3 regions of the Ilumatobacter fluminis genome follow, and region 2 is predicted to be linked to each of the others. Evidence: predicted binding sites of a transcription regulator. Region 2 holds the regulator's gene; each other region holds the start of a gene.
The links. The regulator LexA, encoded in region 2, represses DNA repair genes until DNA is damaged. The targets are predictions, from matches to a motif close to CGAACNNNNGTTCG.
Positions count from the first base shown of each region.

Region 1: the regulator LexA is predicted to act here: its motif matches at 8,013-8,026, upstream of BDK89_RS09845 (DUF222 domain-containing protein).
Region 3: the regulator LexA is predicted to act here: its motif matches at 7,881-7,894, upstream of BDK89_RS07690 (NYN domain-containing protein).

Region 1 covers NZ_SOAU01000001.1:2,160,615-2,170,564, forward strand. The annotation lists gene tal (transaldolase) at 1-789, opposite strand, end outside; gene tkt (transketolase) at 828-2,786, opposite strand; gene BDK89_RS09805 (hypothetical protein) at 2,837-3,250, opposite strand; gene BDK89_RS09810 (class I SAM-dependent methyltransferase) at 3,288-3,833, shown strand; gene BDK89_RS09815 (hypothetical protein) at 3,852-4,487, opposite strand; gene BDK89_RS09820 (alanyl-tRNA editing protein) at 4,459-5,181, opposite strand; gene BDK89_RS09825 (S26 family signal peptidase) at 5,195-5,515, opposite strand; gene sodN (superoxide dismutase, Ni) at 5,568-5,990, shown strand; gene BDK89_RS09835 (hypothetical protein) at 6,342-6,782, shown strand; gene BDK89_RS09840 (HNH endonuclease signature motif containing protein) at 6,975-7,385, opposite strand; gene BDK89_RS09845 (DUF222 domain-containing protein) at 7,349-7,981, opposite strand; gene BDK89_RS09850 (hypothetical protein) at 8,152-8,334, shown strand; gene BDK89_RS09855 (maleylpyruvate isomerase N-terminal domain-containing protein) at 8,359-8,988, opposite strand; gene BDK89_RS09860 (alpha/beta hydrolase) at 9,039-9,950, shown strand, end outside.
Region 2 covers NZ_SOAU01000001.1:3,008,492-3,018,441, forward strand. The annotation lists gene BDK89_RS13615 (vitamin B12-dependent ribonucleotide reductase) at 1-1,245, opposite strand, end outside; gene BDK89_RS13620 (dihydrofolate reductase family protein) at 1,968-2,675, shown strand; gene nrdR (transcriptional regulator NrdR) at 2,700-3,152, opposite strand; gene BDK89_RS13630 (LysM peptidoglycan-binding domain-containing protein) at 3,283-3,693, opposite strand; gene lexA (transcriptional repressor LexA) at 3,920-4,552, shown strand; gene BDK89_RS13640 (hypothetical protein) at 4,583-5,557, opposite strand; gene BDK89_RS13645 (aminotransferase class I/II-fold pyridoxal phosphate-dependent enzyme) at 5,568-6,680, opposite strand; gene hflX (GTPase HflX) at 6,733-8,040, opposite strand; gene dapF (diaminopimelate epimerase) at 8,037-8,843, opposite strand; gene BDK89_RS13660 (PPOX class F420-dependent oxidoreductase) at 8,931-9,326, shown strand; gene miaA (tRNA (adenosine(37)-N6)-dimethylallyltransferase MiaA) at 9,310-9,950, opposite strand, start outside.
Region 3 covers NZ_SOAU01000001.1:1,702,109-1,712,058, reverse strand. The annotation lists gene BDK89_RS07725 (hypothetical protein) at 1-170, opposite strand, end outside; gene BDK89_RS07720 (bifunctional folylpolyglutamate synthase/dihydrofolate synthase) at 266-1,555, opposite strand; gene clpX (ATP-dependent Clp protease ATP-binding subunit ClpX) at 1,578-2,858, opposite strand; gene BDK89_RS07710 (ATP-dependent Clp protease proteolytic subunit) at 2,964-3,608, opposite strand; gene tig (trigger factor) at 3,611-5,008, opposite strand; gene BDK89_RS07700 (hypothetical protein) at 5,131-5,424, shown strand; gene BDK89_RS07695 (hypothetical protein) at 5,444-6,409, shown strand; gene BDK89_RS07690 (NYN domain-containing protein) at 6,574-7,797, opposite strand; gene BDK89_RS07685 (DEDD exonuclease domain-containing protein) at 7,932-9,596, shown strand; gene BDK89_RS07680 (homoserine kinase) at 9,637-9,950, opposite strand, start outside.

The sequences.
Region 1 (9,950 bases), 850 kb from region 2:
CCGCTGCACTCGAGCGCCACGCTCGGCGAGCGCCTGCCAGCGCGGTCCGCTGAAGGTCTCCTGGAAGAGGCGGTAGGCGAGCTTGCCCTGGGCGACGGCCGCCTTGCCGCGCAGTGCGAGGGCTTCGTCGGTGCCGATCGCCTCGAGGCGGCGGTCGACTTCGGTGTCGACGCGGGAGATGAAGAAGCTGGCAACGCTCGACACCTGCGACAGGTCGGCGTCGGGGTCGTCGGCGAACTGCTCGAGACCGGCGATGTAGGCCTCCATCACCGATGCGTATCCGTCGAGGGAGAAGATCAGGGTCACGTTGATGTTGCGACCCTCGGCGATCATCTGCTGGATCGCCGGCAGGCCGGCCTCGGTGCCGGGGATCTTGACCATCAGATTGCGGCGGTTGAGCCGCTCGTGCAGCTGCCGGGCGGCTTCGGTCGTGCCGGCGGAGTCGTGGGCGAGGCTCGGGTCGACCTCGACCGACACGTAGCCGTCGAGTCCGTCGGTCTCGTCGTACACACGGGAGAACACGTCGCAGGCGCCGTGGATGTCGGCGAGCACCATCGCCCAGTAGTCGTCGATGACGGGATGCTCGTCACCGGCGAGCGCACGGAACTGCTCGTCGTAGTCGGCCGAACCCTGGATCGCCTTCTGGAAGATCGACGGGTTGCTGGTCAGGCCGCGCACGCCGCGGTCGCGCAGGTCGGCGAGTTCGCCGGAGGTGAGGTAGCTGCGCTTCAGGTTGTCGAGCCACGGGCTCTGGCCCTGGTCGTTCGAGAGTGACTGGAGTCGGTTCATGGGTGGGTTCTTTCCTGTCGTTCGATGGGGGCGCTGGGTCAGTCGGCGAGCAGTTCGACGAGTTCGGCGGCACGGGCGACGACGTGGTCGACGTTCAGGCCGAGCTTCTCCATGACGACGTTGCCGGGAGCGCTCGCACCGAAACGTTCGATGCTGACGACGTCGTCGGCGTACTTGTGCCATCCGAGTTCGACGCCGGCTTCGACGGCGAGGGTCGGTACACCGATCGGGAGCACGGTGTCGGTGTAGTCGGCGTCCTGCTGATCGAAGCGATCCCACGAGGGCATGCTCACGACCTGGGTCGTGGTGCCGTCGGCGGCGAGGCGTTCGGCTGCCTCGACGCAGAGGGCGACTTCGCTGCCGGTGGCGACGAGGACGATGTCGGGGTCGTCGGCGGAGCGAACGATGCCCGCGCCGCGCTCGACGGCCGAACCGTCGGTGACGACGGTGATGTTCTGGCGGCTGAGCACGAGTGCGGTCGGTCCGTCGTGGCGGACCGTGTCGGCCCATGCAGCGATCGTCTCGTTGGCGTCGGCCGGCCGGATGACGTGGAGGTCGGGGATGGCCCGCAGGGTGGCGAGGTGTTCGACCGGCTGGTGGGTGGGGCCGTCCTCACCGACGCCGACCGAGTCGTGGGTGAACACGAACACGGCCTTGGCGTGTGACAGCGCCGAGAGGCGGACCGGCGGACGCATGTAGTCGAGGAACACGAAGAACGTGCCGCCGATCGGGATGACGCCGCCGTGGAGGGCCATGCCGACCATGGCCGAACCCATGCCCTGCTCGCGCACGCCGTAGGCGATCTGTCGTCCGCCCGGCGCATCCGCCGCGTTCGTCGTCTGACCGTTCAGCTTGGTGCCGGTGTTGCCCGTGAGGTCGGCGGCGCCGGAGACGAGACCGGGGATCTTGTCGAGCGTGGCGTTGAACGCGGCGTTGATCGCCTTGCGGGTGGCGACGCTGTCGCCCTGGTCGTAGGTGGGCAGGTCGGCGTCCCAGCCGTCGAGGCCGGTCTGGTTCCAACAGGCGGCCCACTCGGGCGATTCGATCGTGTCGGCAGCGCGGGCTTCCCAGGCGGAGCGGGCGGCGGTGCCGCGCTCGGCGGCCGTACCGCGGTAGGCGTCGACGACCTCGCTCGGCGCCCAGAACGGTTCGTCGGGGATCCCCATGACCTCCTTGGTGCGGGTCACGTCGCCGGCGTCGAACGCGAGACCGTGGGCCTCGTGGTCGTCGGTGTGGTCGGGCGAGGGAAAGCCGATGTGCGAACGCAGCACGAGCAGCGAGGGCCGATCGGTCTGCTTCGCCGCTTCCAGCGCCGCTTCGAGTGCGTCGAGGTCGTTCGCGATCTCACCGAGGTCGACGACGTCCCAGCCGTAGGCGCGGAAGCGGGCGGGGGTGTCGTCGCTGAAGGCGAGTTCGGTCTCGCCGTCGATCGTGATGTGGTTGTCGTCGTAGACGCAGACGAGCTTGCCGAGCTGCAGGTGCCCGGCGAGCGACGCGGCCTCGTGCGACACGCCCTCCATCAGGCAGCCGTCGCCGGCGACGACGAAGGTGTGGTGGTCGACGGCGTCGGTGCCGAACTTCTCCGACAGGATGCGTTCGGCGAGCGCCATGCCGACGGCGTTGGCGAATCCCTGACCGAGCGGACCGGTGGTGACCTCGACGCCGGCGGTGTGGCCGGCTTCGGGGTGACCCGGCGTCTTCGACTCGAACTGGCGGAACGCCTTGATGTCGTCGAGTTCGAGACCGACACCGCTCAGGTACAGCATCGAGTACTGCAGGATCGACGCGTGGCCGGCGGACAGGACGAACCGGTCGCGGTCGGCCCAGTTCGGGTCGGCCGGGTCGAACTTCATCACCCGGCTGTAGAGGACGTGGGCCAGCGGTGCGAGCGCCATCGCGGTGCCCTGGTGGCCGCTGTTGGCGGCGAGCGGGGCGTCCATGGCGAACCCACGGATCAGATTGACGGCGTCGCGGTCGAGTTCGGGGGTGAGAGGCATCACCTCCGACACTACTGGCCGCGGGCGCGACCCGACATGGGCCGATCGCGTCAGGCGGCGGGCGGCAGCAGGGTGAACGGCACGACGTGCCAGGGGCCGCGGTCGACGCGGCAGTGGGCGAACACCTGCCCGTAGTCGGGGAACTCGAGTTCGCCACGCACCAGGCGGTAGGTGAACTTGCCGGGTTCGACGTTGAACGGGCTGACGTTGCGGGCCAGGTGCTCGCCGGCGTCGGGACGTTCGGGATCGTCGAGGTCGGGGCGGAAGATCACCTCGAACACGCCCTGGCCCGTCTCGCCCTCCGGGCAGAAGATGAGCGCCACGAGGTGCGGCGAGATGGTGAGCGGGGCCGGTTCGGGGGCGGCCATCGAGAACATGGCGCCGGTGAGGTCGAGCCTGGTGGACGGGCCGGGAGCCTGTCGCATCTCGAAGTTCTCGACGAAGAGGGCCGACACGATCTGCATGGGGCCGAGGGTAGCGGTGACCTGCGAAGATGGCCCGGTGCAGGCGGACGCAGAGCGTTGGAACGGACGGTACGACGGCAAGCTCACCGGCGACCCGTCGATGCCGAAGGGCCTCGGCGGGGTGCGACTCGAGCGCGGGCGCTGTCTCGACGTGGCGTGCGGATTGGGTGCCCAGTCGTTGTGGGCCGCTCAGAACGGGTTCGAGGTGGTCGCCGTCGATGCGTCCGACGTGGCGATCACCGCCCTCAACTCCGCTGCCGTGCAACTCGGGATCCGCGACCGGGTCGACTCGCGGGTGATCGATCTCGACGAGGGGCTGCCGAGCGATGTCGGGAACAGCTGCTCACTCGTGATCTGTCAGCGGTTCCGCGACCCCGACCTGTACGAGCAGCTGGTGTACATGCTCGAGCCGGGTGGCGTGCTCGTGATCACCGTGCTGTCCCAGGTCGGGCTCGACGGCGAGGGCGGCGAGTTCCATGCCCCGCCGGGGGAGCTGGTCGACGCGTTCCGCGAGTTCGACGTGACGATCGAACGCCACGTCGAACTCGACGGTGAGGCCACCCTCGTCGCCCGCCGCCGCTGAGTCGCACCGATCCGGCGTTCAGCGCTCCGGCGGGTGGATGGCGACGTGGACCGTGACGATCGACGGGCGTTCGGGCGGGTCGCTGAAGCCGACACCGACCGGCTTGCGGATCGGGACGACTTCGCCGAGGTCGACGCCGTCGAGGGTTCCCGACGCCTCGGTGATCCAGCTCCAGCCGCGCGACTGGTACCACTCGCGCACGCCGGTCGGGCTGACGCCGTAGGTCTCGACGCCCATCAGGCGACGGGCGATCGGCGCCTCGACCCAGCGGGTGACCCACCGTGGCCGTGGGAACGGGATCGGACGGCGGCGGCCCGCCGTCATCGAGAGCTGGAGCCCGTGGCCGGACACGTGCGTATGGGTGGCGTCACCGTCGACGGTCAGGGGTGCCACGTGGACCTCGTCGAAGGCGTAGATGGAGGTGATGAACTCGGCGGCTCGCTCGTCGTTCACGAGGAGGCGACGGGTGCCGTCGGTCGTGACCCACATGACGTCGACGAGGCGGCCGACAGGGGAGCGATGCCAGTTCCCGACGACGAACCGGTCGCCCGACTCGAACGCGACGGAGCTGATCGTGCCCCGCACCGCTGTCGGTTCGGCGACGAGCGGATGGACGTCCTGCGGTTCAGGCGTCGGCGAACTGGAAGCGGACACGTCGGTTGTGGCGACCCTTGTTCTCGACCTTGGTGATGGCGATCGGCCGGGACTGGCCGGTGTTGGTGAGGTGGGTGCCACCGCAGGCCTGGCGGTCGACGCCGTCGATGTCGATCACGCGGAAGGTGCCGTCGTCGGTGGGCGGCGGCGCGACCGACTTGCTGCGCATGAGGCCGCTCTCGGGTGTGGCTTCGGTGACGGGGACGTAGATCGAGTCGACGGTGAGGCCCCGGGCGATCACCGCGTTGATCGGGTCGGTGAGTGCACGGAGGCGGTCGTTGTCGACCTCGGGGAGGTCGAAGTCCATCCGGCCCTTGCCGTCGCCGGTGATCTGGGCACCGGTGACGAGGGCGCCGGCGAACTCGTCGAAGACGAACGCGTTGAGCACGTGGCTCATGGTGTGGAGCGAGGCCACGCCGAGGCGGTGGTCGGCGTCGACGGTGACCTGCACGCTGCCGCTCGGTTCGGCGGTGGCGTCGTCGAGGACGTGCCACCAGGTGTCGCCGTCGAGTTCGACGTGGGTGACCGCGGCACGACCGCCCGACCACTCGATCGCGCCGATGTCGCTCACCTGCCCGCCGCCACCGGGATGGAACGCCGAGCGGCTCAGGGCGACGGCGCCCGGCCGCACGGCGACGACGTCGGCGTCGTGCTCGTAGAGATCGGGGTCGGTGTGGCACAGGTAGATCGCCATGGCCGGGAGTCTGTCACCGGCGGGCGGAGACGGTCCACACGACGCGGAACGAGCCGGCGATCGGCACGTCGCCGAACACGCGGGAGTCGACCGCACCGGCGTCGGGATTGTCGGAGACCGCTTCGAACCGGTCGCCGCGCACGTGATCGACCCGCTTCACGAGCCAGAAGCCGGGCCGCATCGGGTGCTCGAAGACGCGGATCTCGCCGCGCCGGGCTCGGCTCGATCGGACTGCCAGGAGGCCGTCACCGGGCCGGAGGGTCGGTTCCATCGAGGCCTCGACGACCTGGAAGCGGCGGATCGGCCAAGTTCGGCCGGGTTGCCTTGTCGCCACGTTTGTGAGTGTAGGTTGCGGGGTAACCGTCCCCTCGATGAAGGAGAAATCGATGCTCAGCCGTCTGTTCGCCAATGCGACCGAGGCCCACGCTCACTGCGACCTCTACTGCGGTGTCTACGACCCGGCGCAGGCCAAGATCGAGGCCCTGTCGTGTCTGAAGACCATCCAGAAGTACCACGACTCCGATGACGAGCACTTCAAGACCCGTGCGATCATGGTCAAGGAGCAGCGCGCCGAAGAGGTCAAGCATCACCTGATGGTGCTGTGGGCCGACTTCTTCACCCCCGATCACTTCGCCCAGTTCCCGAACCTCCACCAGATGTTCTGGGACGCCATCCACGGCGCCGGCGACGTCAAGAAGAGCCTCGACGCCGCCCCGGCCGAGAAGCTCCTCGAGCAGATCGATGCCATTGCCGACGTCTTCTGGCAGACCGAGAAGGCGAAGGGCATGGGCGTCTACCCGCCCAGCTGATCCGCCCGATCACCACCTGAACGATCGACCGACGGGGTCGCGTCGCCGCAAGGCGACCGGCCCCGTCGTCGCGCCCGGGGGCCGGGCGGGCGGGCAGACGCGTCCGCGGACGCGTGCCGTCGCGCAGCGAGCACGCGCAGCAACGCCCTGACGAGAAGACCGCCCGCCGACCGCCGCCTGCCCCCGGATTAGGCTGGGGCGTCGGTGCGGGGTGGGATGCGCCCCAGCCTAATCCGGGGGTGCGACAAGGTTTCCTGAGGAGTCGCACCCGCCGGCCCCGATCGATGAGTGCCGGTACGTGCGCGTCCGACCGCATCGTGCACCGAACCTTCTGATCGGGTCGCGTGCGGCGTGGCGCTTGCCGTGTGGGACCAGATCAGGCATTCTGCGCTAGTGGAAGAGGCGGTTGTGGAAGTCGACACGGTGACGCTTGCGGGCTTCGTCGAAGGGTCCGACGACATCCTGAACCCAGAGTTCTTCGCGGCAATGGCGGTTCGTCTTCATGACGGCGAGTGGCCGATCGATCGGCCCGAGGCTGCAGCCAGCCCAGATGCTGGAATCGGAGTTCGCCTCCCACGACCTGGGCAGGTCCAGGCTGCAGAGACCGAACGTGCCGGACTTGCGGCCGCGACCAGATTGCTCCATGACTTGGCGATGGTGACGCGATCAACCCCGGTGACGGTCGCGGTCGAGTACGACGGCGAGGTCATCGGGTGGATCTCGGACGGCCAACTCGACGAGAGCCTTGAGGTTGGATTTCTCGGCGAGTGGAGACGTGCGCTTGATGCCTAACTGCCGATGCGAGAGCCGCGACGGTCTCGCTCTGTTCGGAACTCGATCGATCAGAACTGCGGCTGAGGAAGCACTTCGACCCCACGCGCTAACCGGCAGTGTGAGCGGGTCTTGCTCGACGGTGCGATCCTGGATCGAGGTCGGCCAGCCAGACCGTCATTGCGGCTGACTCGCGCTCGGAGGTGCACGCGGTCAGGCGGCGGCGTGTCCGTGGCGGCGGCGGTGGCAGGGGGCGCAGCGGAGTTCGAGTTCGTCCACGACGGTGCGCCCCGACACCGCGAAGTCGGGGACGTGGTCGTACTCGAGGAGCCCCGTGGACCCACAGTCGACGCACGCTCGGTCGCGCTCCTTGACGACGCGCTTCTGGCGGGCGGTCGGGTGACGCCGGCGCGAGCTGGCGTCGATCGGGCGACCCTCGGCGTCGTGGATCAGCGCCCGGATGAATGCGTCGGACGCGATGCGGGCGACGACACCGAGCGGCAACGGTGAGCCGTCGTCGAGGGTCGCACCGTCTTCGCGGACGTGGAGCACGACCTCGGTCGTGAGCGATCCTGCCGTGCCGGCGATCAGCGCCGACAACGCGTCGGCGTGCTGTTGCGCCAAGGAGGGCCACGCATCGAGCGACGCCGCGTCGGGCGATTCGTCATGACGTGGGTCTGGAGGCGTGCGATCAGCTGACCGGCAGCCAACGGAGCCAGCCGTGCCGTGAACGTGACCATGCCGTCGGGTTCGTTGCGCCAGACGACGGAGCGCTGTTCCTGGTGCAGCCGCTCGAGCTCGACGTCGTCGGATGTGCGACTCATCCACGCAGCGATCGCTCGGCCGAGCTGTCCGGCTGGGACGTCGGCCGCCAGTGCGACGAGCGCCGACTCGTTCTCGCTCGTCGCAACACGCGTCAGCGTTCGCACCTTGCTGTACGACAGCTCGCCGGTGTCGAACAGCCGTGCCACCAGCGGCAGGCTCCGGAGCGTCCGCCCGACGCGGATCCACTCACGAGCCGTACACACCTCGATGTCGGCGCTCGCTGCGATCCAGTGCGCCGCCGACGCCGAGCTGGACACCACCCACTCACCCGAGTCGGCGAACTCGGCGGCGAGCACGACGACGGTTCGCTGGTCGTTCGACCAGTTCGCAATGGCGTCGCCCAACGCCTCGGTCAGGGGTGCTCCTTGAGTGGCGGGAGATCGGGAACCGGACATGACTGCCTCCGATCGGATCGGGCTTCGTTTCCGGACCACCGTTCGGCGAGGGTGTGGTCGAGCTCGCTCGACTCAGCGTACTTCGGGGGTGTCACAGGGTTTCCGGGCTGACGCGTCTGCGGACGCGTCAGCCGATGGACGGCCACGCCGCCGGGGCGTAGCGTTCGGTCATGGACGACATCGACGATCGGGGGCACAGCGTGCTGACACCCGAGGGGCAACTCCAGTCGAACCGGGCGTTCCTGCGCGGCCTCGGCAGCCGCTACGGCGATTCGAGGGTTCGCCGCATCGTCGGATGGTGCGCGCTCGCCGGAGTCGCGGTGTGCATCGTCGCTGCCGTGCTCGCCCGCTGACTTACGCGTCCGCGGACGCGTCGGTCAGCCGCCGCCCAGCACCGACGAACGGGTGGGCACCGTCCCGTCCCAGTCGTCGAGCGGGGCACAGTGCCAGGCCCAGTCGCTCAACCGCTCCCGGCCCGACAGCTCGATCCGACCGTTGGCCCAACGGAGCAGATCCCATGGATCACCGTCACCCTCGATCCACGGGAACAACCGTGCCAGCACCGCCGCCGACAGGTCGTCGCTCGGGCGGAACTCGAGGCCGAGACCGCGCGCCGCGTCGTCGGTGTGGATCAGCATCTCGTCGCACGCCATCGCCGCGAACCCGGAGGGATCGGCGGCACCCATGGGATGGAAACCGCGCACGGTGTCGGGTGTCGTCTCGATCACACCGGCCACCACGCGTGCGTAGGCCGTCAGCGTGTCGACCAACGACCCGTTCGTGACGTCAGTCTTGACCCGATGCTCGACCGGCTCGAGGTCGTCGCCGCCGGCCGCCAGGTCGATCGCGTACCACACGCACCCCTCGGCGGCGTGCGCGACCACCTCGCCGACCGTCATCTCCAGGTCGGGGATCGGCACCGACCAATCGTCGTCCACCTCGCCACGGAGGAACTGCGCACACTCGTCAGCAGCTCGTCGTACCTCGTCGGCCCCGATCGATCCCACGGCCCGATCCTACGTACGCTGCCGACCGCGAGATGTGGAACCCTGGCGGGATGGACGCGGCGACGCACGAACCGAACCCGGCGACGGATCCGGGCGTCGCGGTTCGACCCGAGTTCGATCCCGAGCTCCGTGGGGGACTGGCGCTCGTCGGCGGCATGTTCCCGCCGACCATCACGCCGGACCTCGTCGACTTCATGCGGACGTCGTACGCCGGTCCGCCGGTCGCCGACTTGCTCGAGGGGCGGCGGATCACCGTCTGCGACGAAACGTTCGCCGGACACCGCGGCGACGAGGTCGTGGGATCGGTCTTCACCGCCGACGGGGCAGTCGGCGCCCGACCGACCGTGCTGTTCCTGCACTCGGGCGGGCTGATGTTCGGCGACCGTTTCAGCGGCCTCGACCGCGTCATCGACTGGGTCGAACGGTGGGCGGTCACGCTCGTCACCGTCGAGTACCGACTCGCACCGGAACACCCGGATCCCTACGCACGCGAAGACTGCTACGCAGCACTCGAGTGGCTCGCGTCGGACGCCGATCGTCTCGACGTCGACCCTGACCGCATCATGGTCGCCGGGGCGAGTGCCGGCGGCGGACTCGCAGCGGGGCTCGCTCTCGCAGCGCGCGATCGTGACGGCCCGCCGGTGTGTGCGCAACTGCTCGACTACCCGATGCTCGACGATCGTGGGCGAACCGTGTCGACGACCCAGTTCGACGGGATCGGGGTGTGGGACCGCGTCAGCAACGAGACGGCGTGGCGTGCCTCGTTGGGCGACCGGTACCAAACCGACGACGTGTCGATCTACGCCGCACCCGCACGCGCCACCGACCTGTCCGGTCTGCCGCCCGCGTTCATCGACGTCGGGTCGGCCGAGATCTTCCGCGACGAGGCGATCGAGTACGCCACCGCGCTGTGGCGCGCCGGCGGCAGTGCCGAGCTCCACGTGTGGCCCGGTGGCTTCCAC
Region 2 (9,950 bases):
CGGCTCGGTCGGGTAGTCGGCACGGCCGACCAGGATCTCCTGGGCGGTGAAGATCATCTCGATCGTGTGCATGTAGGCGTCGACGTCGAACGTGCCGTCCTCGTCGAGGTACTTGAGCAGGTTGATCGAGGCCAGGTTGCACGCCGAGTTGTCGAGGTGCATGTACTCCGAGCACGGGTTCGAGCCGTTGATGCGGCCCGTGGTGTGGGCGGTGTGCCACTTGTTGATCGTGGTGTCGAACTGGAGGCCGGGGTCGGCGCACTCCCACGAGGCCTGGGCGATCTGACGCCACAGGTCGCGGGCCCGGATCGTCTTCACGACCTCGCCACTGGTGACGGCCTTCAGGCCCCAGTCGGCGTCTTCGACGACGGCCTGCATGAACTCGTCGGTGACGCGCACCGAGTTGTTGGCGTTCTGGTACTGGATCGAGAACGAATCGGCACCGTCGAGGTCCATGTCGAAGCCGGCGTCACGCAGCACACGCGCCTTGCGCTCCTCTTTGACCTTGCACCAGATGAACTCCTCGACGTCGGGGTGCTCCACGTCGAGGATGACCATCTTGGCGGCGCGGCGGGTCTTGCCGCCCGACTTGATGGTGCCCGCCGAGGCGTCGGCGCCGCGCATGAAGCTGACCGGGCCGGAGGCGGTGCCACCGCCGTCGAGCGGCTCGACCGACGAGCGGATCTTCGACAGGTTGACGCCGGAGCCCGAGCCACCCTTGAAGATGACGCCCTCCTCGCGGTACCAGTTGAGGATCGAGCTCATCTTGTCGTCGACCGACAGGATGAAGCAGGCGCTGGCCTGCTGGGGCACGTCTTTCACACCGATGTTGAACCACACGGGGCTGTTGAACGCCGCCCGCTGGGTGACGAGGATGAACTTCAGCTCGTCGCTGAAGGCCTGTGCCTCGTCGGGGTCGGCGAAGTAGCCGCCCTCACGGCCCCAGGCCGTGATCGTGTCGACGACACGGTCGACGACCTGCTTGAGCGACGACTCGCGCTCGGGCGTGCCGGGGGTGCCACGGAAGTACTTCTGCGACACGATGTTGGTCGCATTGACCGACCACGTGGTCGGGAACTCGACACCGAGCTGTTCGAAGGCGACCGAGCCGTCCTTCCAGTTGGTGATGCGAGCGTCACGCAGCTCCCACACGACCTCGTCGTACGGGTCGACGCCCGGCGAGGTGAACAGCCGATTGAGACCGATCCGACCGTTGGCGGCCTGTCGTTCCGGTGCGAGAGACATGTGTGATCCTTCCGTCTGGGTGCGGGCCGGTGCTGCGTGTCCCTCCGGCCGGCAACCGGAGACGTCCGCCGTGCCGACCGGCCCACCAGTCGACACAACTTCATTTGTCGGGGCACAACATCTTGTTGGGAAGACCCCGTTCCTGCTCGCTCGACCACAACTGGTTGTGCCTGTCGCGGGCAGGGCTCGGTATTACACCACTGTAGTTACGAGAGTGTCAACGCTTGGCTCGCACTCGCGCGAAACAACTCGCTGACCAGCCGCGACGCGCCTGTTCGCGATCGCATCGCGGGCCGAAGCAGTCCCGCGCCGATCCGGCGTCGTCGGCGTCGACCGCCCGGGCGTGGGCGACTCGATCCAGGTCGTCCCGGAGGGTGATGCGATACGCAGGTTCAGGATCGTGGCTGACCCCATTCACACCGTTCGTCCGACCCCAACTCGGCCAACCTCCGAACCGTGCGGCTTCGTCATCCGCGCATCGCACCACCACCGGCACGAGGGGCAACCCTACGGGTGTCCCATTGTGGAACGGAAGGGGACAACGGTGTGAATTGCCGGTTCTTCCTGTGCACACCGCTGTGGACGACGCCGGGTTGTCCACAGCCGCCCCACCGCCCCGGCGAGCAGCAGGCGCGCGAACAGCGTGCAGCCGGGATGTCGCTTCGCTCGGCCACGGGCGCACGGCGAGGTGTGCAGCGGGTGCCGAGTGGCAAGATTCGTTCGTGCCCTCCGATGCAGCACCCGCGATCCGCCGCCTCTCCCCCGACCCCGTCGGCACGACCACGGTCGTCGACGAGTACGGCGTCGATCGGCCACGGCCGGCCGACCGGCCGTGGGTCACGGTGTGCATGGTGGCGAGCCTCGACGGCTCGATCGCACTCGACGGCGCATCCGGCGGCCTCGGCAACGCCAACGACCGGGCCGTACTGGCGACGATGCGGACCGTCGTCGACGTCGTCATCGTCGGCGCAGCGACCGCGGCCGGCGAGGGCTACGGCCCGCCGAAGCGTCCCGACCTGCGGATCGGCGTCGTGACGAACAGCGGCCGCATCGATGCGACGTCGCCACTGTTCACCTCGGGCGCCGGATTCGTGATCACGAACGAGCACGCCGAGATCCCGAGCGGCGTCGACACCCTGCGGACGGGCGGTCGCGAGGTCGATCTCGTGGCGGCCGTCGAACGCATCCCCCACCTGATCCCCGGCGTCACCCACGTCCAGGCCGAAGGCGGGCCGACGCTCAACGGGGCGCTCGCCGCCGCCGATCTCGTCGACGAGATCTGCCTGACGGTGTCGCCCCACGTCGTCGGTGGCGATGCCGCACGGCTGACATCAGGCGCTCCGGAACGGGGCCTCGGGTACGAGCCGGCGCACGTGCTGCTCGACGACGAGGGCTATCTGTTCACCCGCTGGGTGCGGCGACGCGACTGATCGGCGCGGCGACCGGCGCCGGCGTCAGGAGAGCTTCTTGAGCAGCTCGAGTTCGCTCTGGAAGTCGGCGGCGCCGTCGAAGTTCTTGTACACCGAGGCGAAACGCATGTAGGCGACCTCGTCGACGACTCGGAGCCGCTCGAGCACGGCGAGCCCGATCCGGCTGCTGGTGACCTCACCACCGTCGAGTCGGAGCTCGTCCTCGACGGCGCTGGCGAGCTCGGCGATCGTGATGTCGTCGACACTCCGGCCCTTCGTCGCCGCCCGCAGACCGTGGACGATCTTGTCGCGGTCGAACGGCTGCGTCGTACCGTCCGACTTGGTCACGACGAGCGGCAGCTCTTCGACCCGTTCGTAGGTCGTAAAGCGGTAGCCACACCCGAGACACTGACGACGACGGCGGATCGCCGACCCCTCGGCCGCCAGGCGCGAATCGACGACCTTGGTGTCGTCGGCGTGACAGGACGGACAGTGCACCCGGTCGAGGTTACTGCGGCGACGCCGCGCTCACCCCGACGATCCTCGAGCCGACCGCCGCCCGTTCGGCGATCACTCAGTGACGCTTCAGCAGCTCGGCTCAGCGGTTCGGCACGGCAGTTCGGCGAGATCAGGGCAGGACGACGATCTGGCCGACGTGGATCGTGGCGCCGCCGTTCAGGGCGACCAGTTTGTCGACGTACTTGACGAGCGAGATCTCGCCACGGTGTTCCTGGGCGATCGTCCACAGCGAGGCGCCCGGCTGGGCGACGACGGAGCTTCGTGCCGGCTGGCTCACGGCAGCGGAGGCAGGTACGCCGCCGGAGCCGGCCAGCACGTCGTACGTCGTGACAGCGCCCACCGCGACGAACGCGGCCAGGGCGGTTCCGACGACGGCTCGGCGCCGGCGATACGTGGCCTCGCTGACACGGCGGCGAGCCGGACGGCGCTCGACGGCGGGAACCGTCGACGAGTCACCGCCGTGGGTGCGACCCCGCTGCGGGGCTCGTGTCGTGTGCTGCAGGCTGATCGTGGCGCTCATCTCGTCTCCCAACTGACGATCCAGTGCTCGGTGGTGGTGCTGGTGGTGCTGCTCAGGCGCCCGGCCGGGTGACCGAACGACTGTACGTCGAACAGTTGTACCCGAACGACCGTTCGCTCGTCAACCCGAAAACGGACATTTGTTCGACGAACGGGTGCGCGATTCGGAACACCTGTCCGACGAACGGGTGTTTGACCTGGTCGGCGAACGTCTGTACGATGTCACCATGGCCGAAAAAGCGATCAGTCGTCGTCAACGAGAGATTCTCGAGTTCATCGAGTCCCAGACCCGCGACCGCGGCTTTCCGCCGTCGGTCCGCGAGATCGGCGAGGCGGTCGGCCTCACCTCACCGTCCACGGTGCACAGCCACCTCAACACCCTCACCAAGATGGGGTACCTGCGCCGCGACCCCACCAAGCCCCGTGCGATCGAGGTGCGGTGGGATCCGAACTCCGGTGTGGCGATGGAGCGGCGACCGGTCCGTCACGTGCCGCTCGTCGGCGACGTCGCCGCCGGCACCGACGTGCTCGCCCAGGAAAACGTCGAAGAACTGTTCCCGGTCCCGACCGACTTCACCGGCGATGGCGAACTGTTCATGCTCCGGGTCCGCGGCGAGTCGATGATCGACGCCGGCATCCTCGACGGCGACTTCGTGATCGCGGCGCAGCAGTCGACGGCGAGCAACGGCGAGATCGTCGTCGCCGGCATCCCCGGCGACGAGGCCACGGTCAAGACCTACCGCCGCGAGGGCGATCAGGTCGTCCTGGTACCCGCCAACTCCACGATGGACCCGATGGTGTTCGGGCCCGACGAGGTCACGATCTACGGCCGGGTCGTGACCGTCATGCGCCGCCTCTGATCGGCGGCCGCCGACCGACGGCGCTCACCATCACGCCGACGTGTCGTCGTCACTCGACGACGACACGTCGGCGTCGTCGCGTTCGGGCGACGGTTCGAGATCGCTCGGCCAGGCAACGGCCGACGATGAATCCGGCGCCGGAGCGGGCGCCGATGGCGATCCCGGCGAGACTGCCGAAGGGTCCGGGCGTGGCGTCGCTGCCGACTCGGTCGACGGCGAGTCGACGTCGGGGGTCGGCACGACCAGCGGCGGTGCGGTCGTCTCGGCGTCGGGAGCCGACCACGGCTCGGCGACCCGTCGCTCGTCCGGCGCCATGGGATTGACCGGAACCTGGCGGACGTCGGGCGACGCGGGCGGCCACGATCCGTTCTGGGTCTCGGCGCGCCGGGCGTGGTCGCGTTCGGTCACGCCCCAACCGGGATCGGCGAGCCCCGTGAAGGTCGCTGCCTTCTTCGACCGACGTGCCGACAGCCACAGCAGGAAACCGCCGAGCACGAGTCCGCCCGCCACGGCGGCGATCGCTCCCTGTCGCAACTGTTCGACGCCGTCCTGCGGGTCGCCACCGATCGCGGCGACGATCGCCGGATCGGCACCCAGGACGCTGATGCGGTACTCGCCGGGTTCGGGGATCGTGATCCGAGCCACCGAGGTGCCACTGCCGACGTCGAGGTCGTACGAGACGCCGTCGTCGGCGACCCGGGGCACCTCGACCCCGGTCGTGGTCGTCACCGTGAAGGTGAACGGCCGTCCGGGCAGAGTGCTCGGCTGGCACCCGTCGACCGGGGCGACGATGCCGGACAGTTCCTCGAACACGTAGAACTCGCCCGGCTCACCGAACGTCAGCGTGGTCGTGCAGCCGGTGACGGCACGAGCGAACGACTCCGCTGCCGATTCCGGCTCGCGGTCGGCGAGGACCCAGAGGACACCTCCGCCGACGAGTCCGGCGCACAGCACCAGCAAACCGATCGCCGCGATGACGCCGCGTCCGTGTCCTCCCTTGGGCATGTGTGGCCTTTCAGTCAACGCCGAGTCGCTGGGCGATCTCGGCGATCCGCTCGTCTGGTTGTACCACGGCCACCCGCACGTAGTCAGCACCCGCGGCGCCGTAGAAGTCGCCGGGGCTCACCAACACGCCCGCTTCGCGCGCCAGGCGTTCGGTGAACTCCCATGCGTCACCGACTCGGAACCACAGGTAGAAGCCACCCCCGGGCACCTCGATGTCGTACCCCGACCAGCGGCTCAGCACATCGGCCAGATGGACGAGCCGCGTCCGATACCGCTCACGCTGCACCTCGACGTGTTCGTCGTCGTCGAGCGCCACCACGCCGGCGGCCTGCACCGGGCCCGGCACCATCATCCCGACGTGCTTGCGGACCTCGCGCAGGTAGTCGACCAGGTCGGCGTCGCCGGCGTAGAAGCCGAGCCGGGCACCGGCCAGGTTCGACCGCTTCGAGAGTGAGTGCACGGCGACGACGCCGTCGGTGCCGTGCTCGAGGATGGTCCGACCGTGGCCCGTCCACGTGAACTCGACGTAGCACTCGTCGGAGAAGACCGGCACGCCGTGTTCGCGACCCCACGCTGCGGCGGCTCCGAGATCGTCGAGGATGCCGCTCGGGTTGCCCGGACTGTTGACCCACAGCAGCAGCGCCCGTTCCGCGTCGGCCGGGTCGATCGCATCGAGTTGCACACCGCCGGTCGGCGTCATCGGGATCGGGACGGCTCGGCAGCCCGCCAACGTGGCCCCCATCTCGTACGTCGGGTACGAGATCTCGGGGTAGAGCACGGTGTCGCGATCGGGCGAACGCAGCTTCATCCACTGCGGCAGCGTCCCGACGAACTCCTTCGTGCCGATCGCCGCAGCCATCTGGTCGATCGGGACGTCGAGATCGAAACGTCGTCGCATCCACCGCCCGATCGCCTCCCGCAGGGGCACGGTGCCGATGCTCGGCGGGTAGCCCCGCTCCGCGTTCGAAGTGGCCAGCGCCTCGATCACCGCCGCCGGGGGCGGATCGAACGGAGTCCCGATCGACAGGTCGATCAGGCCGGTCTCGAACCGCTCACCGTACGGCTTGAAGCGGTCGATCCGCTCGTACGGGTACGGCGGCGGGACGAACGGTTCGGGGGTCATGCGAACCCGATGCTAGGAGACGCGCCCGCCTCGGCCGGCGACGGATCGACCGTCAGGTCACGTCGGCGACGACGAACTCGGCCAGACGACCGGCCGACGCGTCGGACAGGCGAGCTCGCACGGTGAGACCCTTCTCGGCCTCGGTGGTGGACACGACCTCACCCTCGCGGTGCACCGAGGCGATCACGTCGCCCCGGTCGTACGGGATCAACAACTCGACGACATTCGTCAATGCTCGCAAGCGGTCGGCGAGGGTGCGCAGGAACACCTCGATGCCGTCGCCGGTGACGGCACTCACGGCCACCGAACCCGGATGATCGACGACGAGTTGCGGGGCGTGGTCGGGCGCCAGATCGGACTTGTTGAACACGATCAGCTCGGGCACTTCGTCGCCGCCGATCTCGGCGAGCACCTCGCGCACCGCCGTGATCTGGCCGTCGGGGTCGACCGAGCTCGCGTCGACGACGTGGACGAGGTAGTCGGCGAGTGCCGCCACCTCGAGCGTGCCCTTGAACGCCTCGACCAGACCGTGGGGCAGGCTTCGGACGAACCCGACCGTGTCGGTGAGCAGCACCGGCTCACCGCCGGGCAGGGCGAGTCGCCGGGTCGTCGGGTCGAGGGTGGCGAACAACCGGTCTTCCGACAGCACACCGGCATCGGTGAGCCGGTTGAGCAACGTCGACTTGCCGGCGTTGGTGTACCCCACGATCGCGACGTTCGCCAGACCGCTCCGACGGCGGCTCTTGCGCTGCAGGTCGCGCGTCGCCGCCAGGTCTTTCAAGTCGCTCTCGAGCTTCGTGATCCGGCGCATGATTCGACGGCGATCGACCTCGATCTTCGTCTCGCCACCGCCGAATCGGGCACCGACACCACCGCGCTGCTGCGCCAGCTTGGCGCCCTTGCCGCGACGGAGGCGGGGCAGCCGATAGCGCAGGAGCGCCAGCTCGACCTGGGCCTTGCCTTCGAGGGTGTGGGCGTTCTGGCCGAAGATGTCGAGGATCACGGCGGTGCGATCGATCGCCGTTCGGCCGAGCACCTTCTCCAGGTTGAACTGCTGCGCCGGGGCCAGCTCGTTGTCGAACACGACCGTGTCGGCATCGACCGCCAGACACAACTCCTTCAGCTCGTCGACCTTGCCCTTGCCGATGTACCACGTGTGGTCGGGGGCGTCGCGGCGCTGGATCAGTCGTCCGGCGACATCGGCGCCTGCGGTGTCGACGAGGAGCTCGAGCTCGTCGAGGCTCTGGTCGACCTGCTCGTCGGTCTCCCCGGGCAGGGCCACCGCGACCAGCACGATCTTCTCCCGGATCGTCCGGTCGATGAGGGTCGAACTGAGCGCCTCTTGGTACGGGCTGCTCATGCGGTGACCTCGATCGTGGCGACGAACGTCGCCGGCCCGGTGAGCGTGACGCGTCCGGCGTCGGGCGTGTCGAGCGCCACCGTCGCACTCCCGCCGTCCATGTGGACGACCAGCTTGCCCTCCCGCGGCGTCGCCAGCCCCCAGGAGGCAGCGGCCACGGCGGAGGCACAGGCACCCGTTCCGCACGCTTCGGTGATGCCGGCGCCGCGTTCGTGCACCCGCATCCGGATCTCGTCGGTGTGCTCGCCGGGCTCGACGATCTCGAGGTTGACGTGCGGGACGGTGGAACCGAGCTGTTGCAGATCGACCACGTCGACGTCGTCGACGCCGACGACGCTGTGCGGATTGCCGAGGCTGTAGTGGGCGACCGGACGATCGGGATGGCACCCGAGTTCGGACCACCCGGACGGTTCGTCGATCGGATCGACCGAGCCCATCTCGACGGTGGCCAACACCGTGTCGTCGTCGTCGGTGGTCGCGAGCGTCACGAGCCGGGCGCCGGCGTCGGTGAGGATGTGCTGATCGTCGAGGTCGCCCCGTCGGGCGGCGAGCGCCTGCGCGAAGCAGCGGATGCCGTTGCCGCTCATCTCGGCTCGGCTGCCGTCGGCGTTGTACAGCACCATGCGTGCCGCGTAGCCATCCTCCGATTCGGCGACGAGCAGGCCGTCGGCGCCGAGGCCGCGTCGGCGATCGCACAGCCGTCGGGCCAGATCGGGCAGGTCGGTCTCGGGAACGTCGGGGTGGAACACGACGAGGAAGTCGTTGCCGAGGCCGTGGTGCTTGGTGATCGTCAGAGTGCTCATGTGCTCCCACCAGCGTACGCCGTCGTGTCCACCGATGGGCTCGGGGTTCCGCTCGCCCGACGTCGGCGGGTGGCGTACGCTCGACCCATGGGACTCGGCGACGAGAAGTACATCCTGCTCACGACCTTCAAGCGTGACGGGACGGCCGTGCCGACACCCGTGTGGTCGGTGCCGCTCGGCGACCGGGAGATCGGCTTCTGGACCAGCTCCGGCTCTGGCAAGGCCAAACGACTCGCCCACACCGACCGGGTCATCGTCCAGCCGTGCGACGCGCGCGGCAACGTGAACGACGGGAGCGAACCCGTCGACGCGACCGCCCGACTCGTCGAGGGCGACGAACTCGAGGCGATCCGGGTCAAGGTCAACGACAAGTACGGCTTCATGACGAAGATCACCAAAGTGCTCGGCACGATCGGCGGCATCGTCAAGCGCAACCGCATCCCCTACGGCGACCGCGGCGTCGTGATCACCCTGCCGGAGTAGCCCGCTCGAGCGCGTCCACGACGAGCTGGGCCGCCTCGGCGACGGGGTCGGCCGCCACGTCGACCCATCGCACCCGCGGATCGCGACCAAACCAGCGCAACTGGCGGATCGCGAACTGCCGGGTCCGCAGCGTCACCTGATCGACGGCCTCGACGAGGCTCAGTTCGCCGTCGAGGTAGGCGAGGATCTCCTTGTAGCCGAGTGCCTGTGCCGCCGTCTTCGAGAAGCCGGTCGTCGAACGGATCGTTGCGACCTCGTCGACCAGACCGTCGTCGACCATCATCTGCACCCGGCGGACGATCCGCTCGGTGAGCACCGCCCGATCCCAACGCAGACCGATCTGCACCACGTCGGTCGGCGGGTAGGCGTCGAGACCGGGCCCGAACGACGAGAACGGTCGCCCACTCCCCTCGCACACCTCCAACGCACGGACGATCCGCCGCTCGTTCGTCGGCTCCATCCGGGCTGCCGCGGCGGGATCGATGGCGGCGAGACGGGCATGCAGTACCTCCGGACCGGCACGTGCGAGTTCGATGCGGAGGCGTTCACGGACGACGGGCCACTCCCCCGGGATCTCGAGGTCGTCGATGACCGCTCGGTGGTACAGGCCGGTCCCGCCGACGA
Region 3 (9,950 bases), 1.3 Mb from region 2:
CCGCTGTAGAGCGGGAGAATGGTGGTCGTGTCGTCGGCCGCCGAGGCCGGATCGTCGGCCTCGATGACCATCGTCGCTGCCACCCCGACGGCGCACGCCACGAGACAGGCCGTGATGACGATGAGCGACCGCCGACGGGCCGGTTCGTTGTGGTTCGGCGCGTGGGCCATCGTGTTCGCTCCTCGGAGTGGGCAGACCCATCCATGCGAACACGCTGCACCAGGTCGGCGCATCGGTCATCTGACCGATACGACGGCAGGGAGCGTCAGTTGGCGAACCGGCGAAGGGGCTCGCGAGCGGCGCCTGCGACGTAGATGCTGCCGCAGGCCAGGATCGCGTCGTCGGAGTCGGCGTACTTCATCGCCGCTTTACACGCCGCCTCGACGTCGTCGTGGACGTAGACCTCGTCGCACCCCAGCGAACGTGCCGCCTTGGCGATGTCGGCGCCGGGCACACCGCGAGGCGACGGTGCGGTGCAGGCGTGCACCACGTCGAACTCGTCGGCACGGAGCGCCGCCAGCATCTCGCCGGGGTCGCGCAGCGTTCCGACGATCAGGATACGGCGCCCCTCGGGCTGGAAATCGTCGAAGAAGACGCTCGCGCAGACGTCGGCACCGGGCGGGTTGTGGGCACCATCGATGATCGTCAGCGGTTGCACGCCGAGCACCTCGAAACGGCCGGGCATCTCGACGTTGGCGAACCCTTCGTGCACCACGTCTTCGGCCAGCGGCGCCGCGAAGAACGTCTCGACGGCCGTCAGCGCCACCGCGGCGTTGTCGCCCTGGTGGGCGCCGTGGAGCGGCAGGAACACGTCGGAGTAGATCGTGGTCGGCGTCCGCAGGTCGAGCGCTCGCCCGCCGATCGCGAGCGAGTTGTCGACCGTCTCGAAGTCGTCGCCACGCACCATCGTCGTGGCGCCGCCTTCGTCGCGGAAGATCTGGACCAGGTCGGGCTCGGTCTCGCCGATGATCGCTGCGCTCCCCGGCTTGATGATGCCCGCCTTCTCACGAGCGATGTCGACGGTGGTCGGTCCGGCGAACTCGGTGTGGTCGAGCGCGATGTTCGTGACCACCGCCACCTGGGCGTCGACGATGTTCGTGGCGTCCCAGCGGCCGAGCATCCCGACCTCGATCACGGCGACGTCGACGGCGACGTCGGCGAACCAGCGGAATGCGGCGGCGGTGACGGCCTCGAAGTACGTCGGGCGCACCCCGGTGATCGCCTCCATGTCGGCGATGCCGGCGATCACTTCACCGAACTCCTCGTCGCTGATCGACTCGCCATTGCGCTTGATGCGCTCGTTGACCCGTTCGAGGTGGGGGCTGGTGTAGGTGCCGACCGTGAGGCCCTGGGCCATCAGCAGGCGGCTGATGATCTGCACCGTCGATCCCTTGCCGTTGGTGCCGGTGACGTGGATCACCGGCTGAGCGAGGTGGGGGTCGCCCATCGCCGAGGCGAGGCGCGAGATCGGTTCGACCGACGGGCTGTCGACCCGACCGGTCTTGTCGTACGACGCGTGTTCGTCGAGGTACGCGAGAGCGGACTCGTAGTCCATGGGTGGCGCTCCGAGGGTGGTGTCAGCTGGCGGCGCGGCGCGGGCGGCTCGACGAGCTCTTGCGCGGCACCAGCGTCGGGTTGGTCTTGTCGCGCACGGTCTCGGCGTCGATGACGACCTTGCTGACGTCGTCGCGGCCCGGCAACTCGTACATCGTGTTGAGCAGCACCTCTTCGAGGATCGCCCGGAGACCACGCGCACCCGTCCCCCGGAGGATCGCGAGATCGGCGACGGCCTCGAGACCGTCGGCGCTGAACTCGAGCTCGACGTCTTCGAACCCGAACACCTTCTGGTACTGCTTGACCAGGGCGTTCTTCGGTTCGGTGAGGATCTGCATGAGTGCCTCACGGTCGAGCGACCGGACGACGCCGACCATCGGCAGACGACCGATGAACTCGGGGATCATGCCGAACTTGACGAGGTCTTCGGGCAGGACCTGGGCGAACAGTTCGCCCGGATCGCTGTCGGTCTTCGACTTGACGGTGGCGTTGAAGCCGACGCCTTGTTTGCCGATGCGCTGCTCGATGATCTGCTCGAGACCGGCGAACGCACCACCGAGGATGAACAGCACGTTCGTGGTGTCGATCGTGATGAACTCTTGGTGCGGATGCTTGCGGCCACCCTGGGGCGGCACCGACGCCTGGGTGCCTTCGAGGATCTTCAGCAGCGCCTGCTGCACTCCCTCGCCCGACACGTCGCGGGTGATCGACGGGTTCTCGCTCTTGCGCGCCACCTTGTCGATCTCGTCGATGTAGACGATGCCGGTCTCGGCACGCTTGGTGTCGAAGTCGGCGGCCTGGATCAGCTTGAGCAGGATGTTCTCGACGTCTTCGCCGACGTACCCGGCTTCGGTGAGCGCCGTTGCGTCGGCGACGGCGAACGGGACGTTGAGCATGCGAGCCAGCGTCTGGGCCAGGTGCGTCTTGCCGCAGCCGGTCGGGCCGAGCATGAGGATGTTCGACTTCTGGAGTTCGACGTCGTCACGACGGCCGATGCCGCTCTGCTGCTGGTACTGGATGCGTCGGTAGTGGTTGTAGACCGACACGGCGAGGATCTTCTTGGCGTCGTCCTGACCGACCACGTAGTCGTCGAGGAACGCCCGGATCTCGCGGGGATTGGGCAGCTGATCGAACGAGAGCTCATCGGTGTCGGTGAGCTCCTCTTCGATGATCTCGTTGCAGAGATCGATGCATTCGTCACAGATGTAGACGCCGGGACCGGCGATCAGCTTCTTGACCTGCTTCTGCGACTTGCCACAGAACGAGCACTTGAGCAGCTCGCCGGTGTCACCGAATTTCGCCATCCGTGCCGCTCCTTTCCGACTGGTTTTCGTTCACGGAGCCGTCGGCGCCTCGCACCGACGTCTGAACCGTCGACCTTAGCGACCCGGACCGGCCGGTGTCGGCAATCAACGGATGGCCGAGTTCACGTCGACCGCTTCGCGCGACGTGATGACCGAGTCGATGATGCCATATTCGAGCGCCGCGTCGGCCTCGAGCACGAAGTCACGGTCGGTGTCGGTGTGGATCTTCTCGATCGGCTGTCCTGTGTGGTCGGCGAGGATCTGCTCGAGCAGCTCGCGCATCCGCAGGATCTCGTTGGCCGCCAACTCGAGGTCGGTGACCTGGCCGTAGCCGACCTGCCCGTACGGCTGGTGCAGCAGGACACGGCTGTGGGGCAGCGCCAGGCGCTTGCCCTTGGTGCCGGCCGCCAGCAGCACCGCAGCCGCCGAGGCGGCCTGGCCGAGGCAGATCGTCGCGATGTCGTTCCGGATGAACTGCATCGTGTCGTAGATCGCGAACAGCGCCGTGATGTCGCCACCCGGGCTGTTGATGTAGATGTTGATGTCCTTCTCGGGGTTCTCGGACTCGAGATGGACCAACTGGGCGCAGAGCAGCGAAGCGATCTGGTCGTCGATCGGGGTCTGCAGGAAGATGATGTTGTCCTTCAGCAGGCGGCTGTACAGGTCGTATGCCCGCTCGCCTCGGCTCGTCGTCTCGACGACGTTCGGCACCAGGTAGTTCTGGGCCGTGAGCGTGTCGCGGAGTTCCATGGTCACTCGCTTTCGGTGTCGTCGACCTGATCCGACTCGGCGTGATCGTGGTCGTGATCGTCGTGATCGTCTTCGTCCTCGTCATGAGTATGGCCGAGCACGAGATCACGATCGATCTCGTTGCCCTCGTGGTCGACCATCTCGACGTGGTGCAGCAGCCAGTCCATCGCCTTCGACTTGCGGATCTGGGCGACCAGCTCGGGGACGGCGTCGTTCTGCTCGTAGGCCCGGCGGATCTCCTTCGCCTTCTGACCGAACTGCATCGCCATCCGGGCGTATTCCATCTCGATGTCGGCGTCGGTGGCGTCGAGGTTCTCGGCCACGGCGACCGCACGGAGCGCGAGGTCGGATTTGACGGCCTGCTCGGCCTGGGGCCGGGTGCCTTCGAGCATCTGCTCGATGCCCTGGCCGGTGGCCGACAGCCACGCCTCGGGATCGATGCCGTTCATCTGGAGCTGGCGGAACATGTTCTGCAGCTGGCTCTGCATCTCGCTCTGCACCATCGACTCGGGTGCGTCGACGTCGACGAGCTTGACGAGCGCTTCGGTGAGCTGACCCATGACCTGGCCGCGCACCGCGCCGAGCTGGCTCTCGACGAGTCGCTCGCGGATCGAGTTCTCCCACTCCTCGACCGTGTCGAACTCGCCGGTGTTCTCCGACACCCACTCGTCGGTCGGCTCGGGGAGTTCGAGCGCCTGGATCGCCTTGACGGTGACGGTGAAGTCGGCCGACTCCTCGGTGCCCTTGGGCGTGGTCGTGAAGGTGAGCGTGTCGCCCACCGACGCGCCCTCGATATGGCTGTCGAAGTCGTCGGCGACCCAACCCTGACCGAGCTCGTACGACCAGTCTTCGGTGTTGAGGCCCATGACCTCTTCGCCGTCGCGGGTCGCCGCGAGGTCGAGGGTGAGGTAGTCACCCGACTGTGCGGGACGGTCGACGTCGGCGAGCGCGCCGTGCGCCTTCAGCTCGTCCTGCTTGGCCGACTCGATGTCGTCGTCGCTCGGCTGCGGCGAGTCGAGCTCGATGCGCAGTCCGGCGTATCCGGGCACTTCGATGACCGGGCGGATCTCGCACTCGGCCTCGAACTCGACGACGCCCTCTTCCTGGCCGCCGGTGATCGCGACGTCGGGGGTCGCCACCAGGTCGACATCGTGCTCGCGAACCGCCTTGCCGAGGTACTGCGGGATCGCGTCGCGCAGGGCCTGCTCACGGGCCGGACCGAGGCCGATGCGAGCCTCGAGCACTCGGCGCGGCACCTTGCCGTTCCGGAAGCCGGGCAGCTTCACCTCGTGGGCGATCGTCTTGAACGCCGCGTCGATGTCCTTGTCGAATTCGGCCTCATCGACCTCGACGTAGACCTTGACCTTGTTCCCCTCGAGGGTTTCAACCGAAGATTTCACAGGTCGAAAACCCTATCGGCGCCCACCCCACCCCGGCTCGCCCGGCCACGAGGTGTCGCCGGAACGGCCCGATCACGGCCCGAGAAGTGCATCGTGGGGCTCCGATCCGGCAGAATGGTGCCGTGCAGTTCTGGAAGCCACACTCCCTCGCCAAGCCTCACGACGGCCAGCTCGACCTGAAGCTGGGCGACAAGGTGCGTGCGACGTCCGACCTGCCGTCCGCCGAGCGACCGCTCGTCCCCGCCGGCACCACCGGCAAGGTGATCCTCGCCAACGGGTTCAACTGGATGCGGTACCGGGTGTTGTTCGACAACGGCGGCGAGCTCGGCGATCTCGATCATCGCCACCTCGAGCCGATCGGGCGCACCGCGAAGCGCCTCGAGAAGAACGCCAAGAAGGCCGCCCGCAGCGCCTGATCCCCGGCCGGCGGCGATCATGGACCTCGACGAGTTCCTCGCCGCCGAAGCCGCCGTCGCCGAGTGCGAACGAGCCCGGTCCCGGGCGACGGTGCTCCACGGCGAGCTGGCCGCCGAACAGGAAACCTGCCAGGACCTCCGTCGCCGCCTCGACGACGCCCGCCGCCGCAGCACACGCTCGACCGGTTCGTTCATCGGCCGGATCTTCGGACGTCGCCCCGATCCTGCGGCACCGCCGTCGCCGGAGGTGGCGGCACTCACCGCCGAACTGTCGGCGCACGAACGGGCGATGCAGCGGTTGTCGGGCGAGTTCGCCTCGGCACGCGACACCGCCGCCGTCCTCGACGAGTCGCGCGACCGGCTCGACGCGGCGACGACGGCCCGTGCTGCTGCGATCGCCGGGAGCGGCGACGACCGTGCTCGCCGGTTGGCCGCCCTCGACGACGAGTTGGCGGCCGCCCGGCGGGTTCGCGACGACCTGCGGGCGGTGATCTCGTCGGCGCTCCGAGCCGTCGGTGCGCTCGACACCGCCACCGATCGGCTCGGCACTGCCGCGGGATGGTCGATCGTCGATGTCGCGTCGGAGGGCAGCGGCGGCTTCCGTCACGGACCGGGGCGCTTCGGCGGCGACGTCGCCGGTCGGGCGAAGTACGACGCCCTCGACGGAGCGGTCGTGCCGATCGCCGAGGCACACGCCTCACTGCTGTCGTTGCGGTCGGAACTGGCCGACCTGGGCGGGCCCGGCGACCTGCACCACCCGAACGTGCGCATGCCGTCGAGCGCACTCGGCACCTGGGACGTGTGGTTCGACAACACCTTCAGCGACCTCATGGTGCACGACCGCATCACCTCGTCGTCGGCCGAGCTCCGCCGTGCCGCCTCGAGCGTCGACGAACTGATCGCCGAAGTCACCCCGAGCGCCGAGGCCGCCGGCGCCCACGTCGACAGCCTCGAACACCAACGCTCCGCCCTCCTCCGCCGCTGACACCCGACACCCCGGACTTCGCACCCCGCACCCCGGACACCGACACCCCGGACACCCAGGCGATTAAATCCACCAGGCGTCCACCGTCGGACACCCAGGCGATTAAATCCACCAGGCGTCCGGACCCGAGGTCCGGTGCCGGGGCCAGGTGCCGGGGTGCTGGTTCAGCGGATGAGGGCGAGGAGCTGGTCGCTCGACATGGTGTTGGCGCCGTTGGCGCGCACGTCGCGGATGATCTCCTGGTCGTTCGTGACCACCACCACCTGGCGCGTCGGCGGGAGCCGGCCCACTTCGTCACGGATCACGTCGTCGGCGATCACCTCGGCCGGCGAGTACACGACTCGTGCGACCCGGCGTTGATCGGCGACCGCACCCACGACGTCGGCACCGTCGAACACGACCGTGATGTCACTGCCGTACCGACGAGCCAGGTTCTCCACTGCGTCGAGCAGCACGACACGCTGCCCCTCGAGATCGAGCTTCGGCCACGCCAGCTTGGCGACGTTGTACCCGTCGATCAGCACCGAGGCCCCGGAGCGGAGGAGGTACTCGGCGGCGGCCTCGGAATCACCCATGACACCGCCCGGCATCGGCAGCGGTTTGCGAGCGACCGCTGTCGGCTTGCCGGCAGTCGGCGGCGCGGCGAGCGCAGCGAGCTGCGCCGCGAGCGACTCGGCGTGGGCAGCGAGGCGAGCGAGTTCCGACCGCTCGGCAGCGAGCGCCGCCCGGTCGGCCAACACCTCGTCACGGACGATCTCGGCCGACCCCTTCGCCTCGACCGCAGCGCTGCGCGCCGCCTCGGCGTCGGCGAGTTTCGCGACCGCCGCCGCCTCCCGGTCGCGGGCATGGCGCGCCTCGTTGCGGGTGTCGATCAGCTCGGCACGGATCTCGTCGATCTCGTCGCGCAGCTTGACGACGTCGGAGCGCAAGCCCTCGATCACCTCGTCGCGCTCCGCGACTGACCCCTCGAGGGCGACCAGTTCGGCCCGACTGCGAGCAGCGACCTGTTCGGCGGCTGCACGGCGCTTCTCGGCTCGCTTCAGCGCCTTGGCCGCGGTTGCCTCCTCGGTAGCGGCGTCGGCCTCGGCGGCGAGGCGGGTGACGTCGTCGACCCAACCGGACGGCCGTTTCAGCCAGGCACGACCGAGCTCGTCGACGAGTTCTGGAACGGCGCCCCGTGCGATCTTCTTGCGGAACGCCTCGTCGCCCTCGATGGCACGGGCGAGCGTCGCGAGAACGGACGAGGGGATGCGATCGGTGGTGAAGTAGCGCTTCAGCGGCGCCGGGTACGCGAGCGGGGGCTTGAACTTCTGCCCTTCCTGCGCCATCAGCACCGCGTACTCGATGGCGGAGCGCAGGTGGCGTGGTTCGACATCAGGGCGCTCCATCCGTTCACTGTACCGCTGCACGCCCGACCGGCCCGGGACGGGAAACGCCCGCTGGCGCCGGCATCGAACAAGCGTTCTTGACGCGAACACGCGTTCGTGCTTTGATCACCCGCCATGATCGTGTTGGGAGATCGATGATGCCGGCGCCCCGGGCCGTCGTCGGGCAGCGGAGCTTCGACGACCTCGGCACGCCGTTGCACGAGGTCACGTTCTGCGTGCTCGACCTCGAGACGACCGGCGGCAGCCGCACCGACGACATGATCACCGAGATCGGCGCCGTCAAGGTGCGCGGCGGCGAGTGCCTCGGCACGTTCCACACCCTCGTCAACCCGGGCCGGGCGATCCCGCCCCAGATCACCGTCCTGACCGGCCTCACCGACGCCGTCGTCCGGACCGCTCCGCGAATCGAGACGGTGCTCGGCACCTTGCGCGACTTCCTCGGCGACTCGGTGTTCGTCGCACACAACGCATCGTTCGATCTCGGTTTCGTACGCGCGGCGTTCGAGCGCGACGGTCGCAGCGAGTACAAGCCGACCGTCGTCGACACGGCGGCCCTGGCACGACGTATGCTGCGCGACGAGGTGCCGAACTGCAAGCTGTCGACGCTCGCGTCCCGGCTCCGACTCGACCACACCCCGACGCACCGCGCACTCGACGACGCCCTGGCGACCACCGACCTGCTCCACCTCCTGCTCGAACGAGCTGCCGGGCTCGGGGTCCTCGGGCTCGACGACCTCACGTCGATCGCGAAGCTGGCGGGGCACCCGCAGGCGCGCAAGCTGACGATGACGTCGTCGCTCCCCCGCACCCCCGGCGTGTACATGTTCTGCGGCAACCGCGACGAGGTGCTCTACGTCGGCAAGGCCACCAATCTCCGCCAGCGGGTCCGCAGCTACTTCGGACGCGACGACCGGCGTCGCATCGGGCCGATGTTGCGCGAGATGCAGACGATCCGCCATCTCGAACTGCCCGATCCGGTCACGGCGGAGGTCATCGAGTCGCGACTGATCGCCCGCATGCTCCCCCGCTACAACCGAGCCGGAACCCGGGTCGACAAGTACTGCTACGTCCGGCTCGACGTCGAGTCACCGTGGCCACGCCTGTCGGTGGTGAAGGACCCGAGCGCCAAGGGCGTCCATCTCGGGCCGCTCCCGTCGCGCAAGATGGCGGCGTTGGTCGTGGAGGCGATCCAGTCGGTGCTGCCGCTCCGTCGCTGCTCGACCCGACTGTCGGCTCGGCACACCCCGGCGCCCGACGCGGTCTCGTGCAGCTCCGCGCAGCTCGGGGTGGCGATGTGCCCCTGCGCCGGCGAGGCCGATCGGCTCAGGTACGACGCTGCCGTCGCCGCGGCCCGAAGCCTGTTCGAGGGCAATGCCGACCCGGTCGTCGAGCACCTGAGCGTGCGCATGACCGAGCTCGCGGCGGCGCAACGGTTCGAGGAGGCGGCGATGGTCCGCGACCGGGTGTCGGCGTTGCTCGGAGCCGTGCGCCGCCAGCGACTCACCGACGCGCTTCGTGCCGCCGACCGGTGCACGGTCCGCCACGGCGACCGGGCGTGGGTCGTCGAGCACGGACGTCTCGTCGACGTCGTCGTCACCGGTACCGCCGGACGCGCCCTGCCGGTCGACCCACCCGACCCGGTCGACGTCACGCTCCCGCTCCCCCGCCGCCACGTCGACGAGGTGCTGGTGTTGGCCAAGTACTTCGACAAGCACGCCGATCGGCTCGAGATCGTCTCGTGCACCGGCGAGTGGCGCTTCCCCCTCGAGGCCCCACCCGACCTCCGCCTCGCCGCCTGACCAGCCACCGCGACGAATGGGGTCCCATTGCGCGGTCCGGTCAGGGCTGGTGGGTGACGCCTCGGTGATCGATGGCGAGGTGTTTGGTGTGGCCGGTGTCGGGGAGGGCGGCGGCGATGCGGGCGGCGTCGGCGGGGTCGCACATCGCTGCCATGGTCGGGCCGCTGCCCGACAGCCAGGCCGCCCAGGCGCCGGCGTCGAGGGCCGCCTCGAGCGCGCCGGCCGTTTCGGGCACCTCGACGAGCCGGGTCGGCTGGTGGAGGCGGTCCTCGGTGGCGAGCCGCAGGGCATCGACGTCGCCGGCGGCGCAGGCCGCCACGAAGGTCGCCACCCGTCCCAGGTTGAACACGGCGT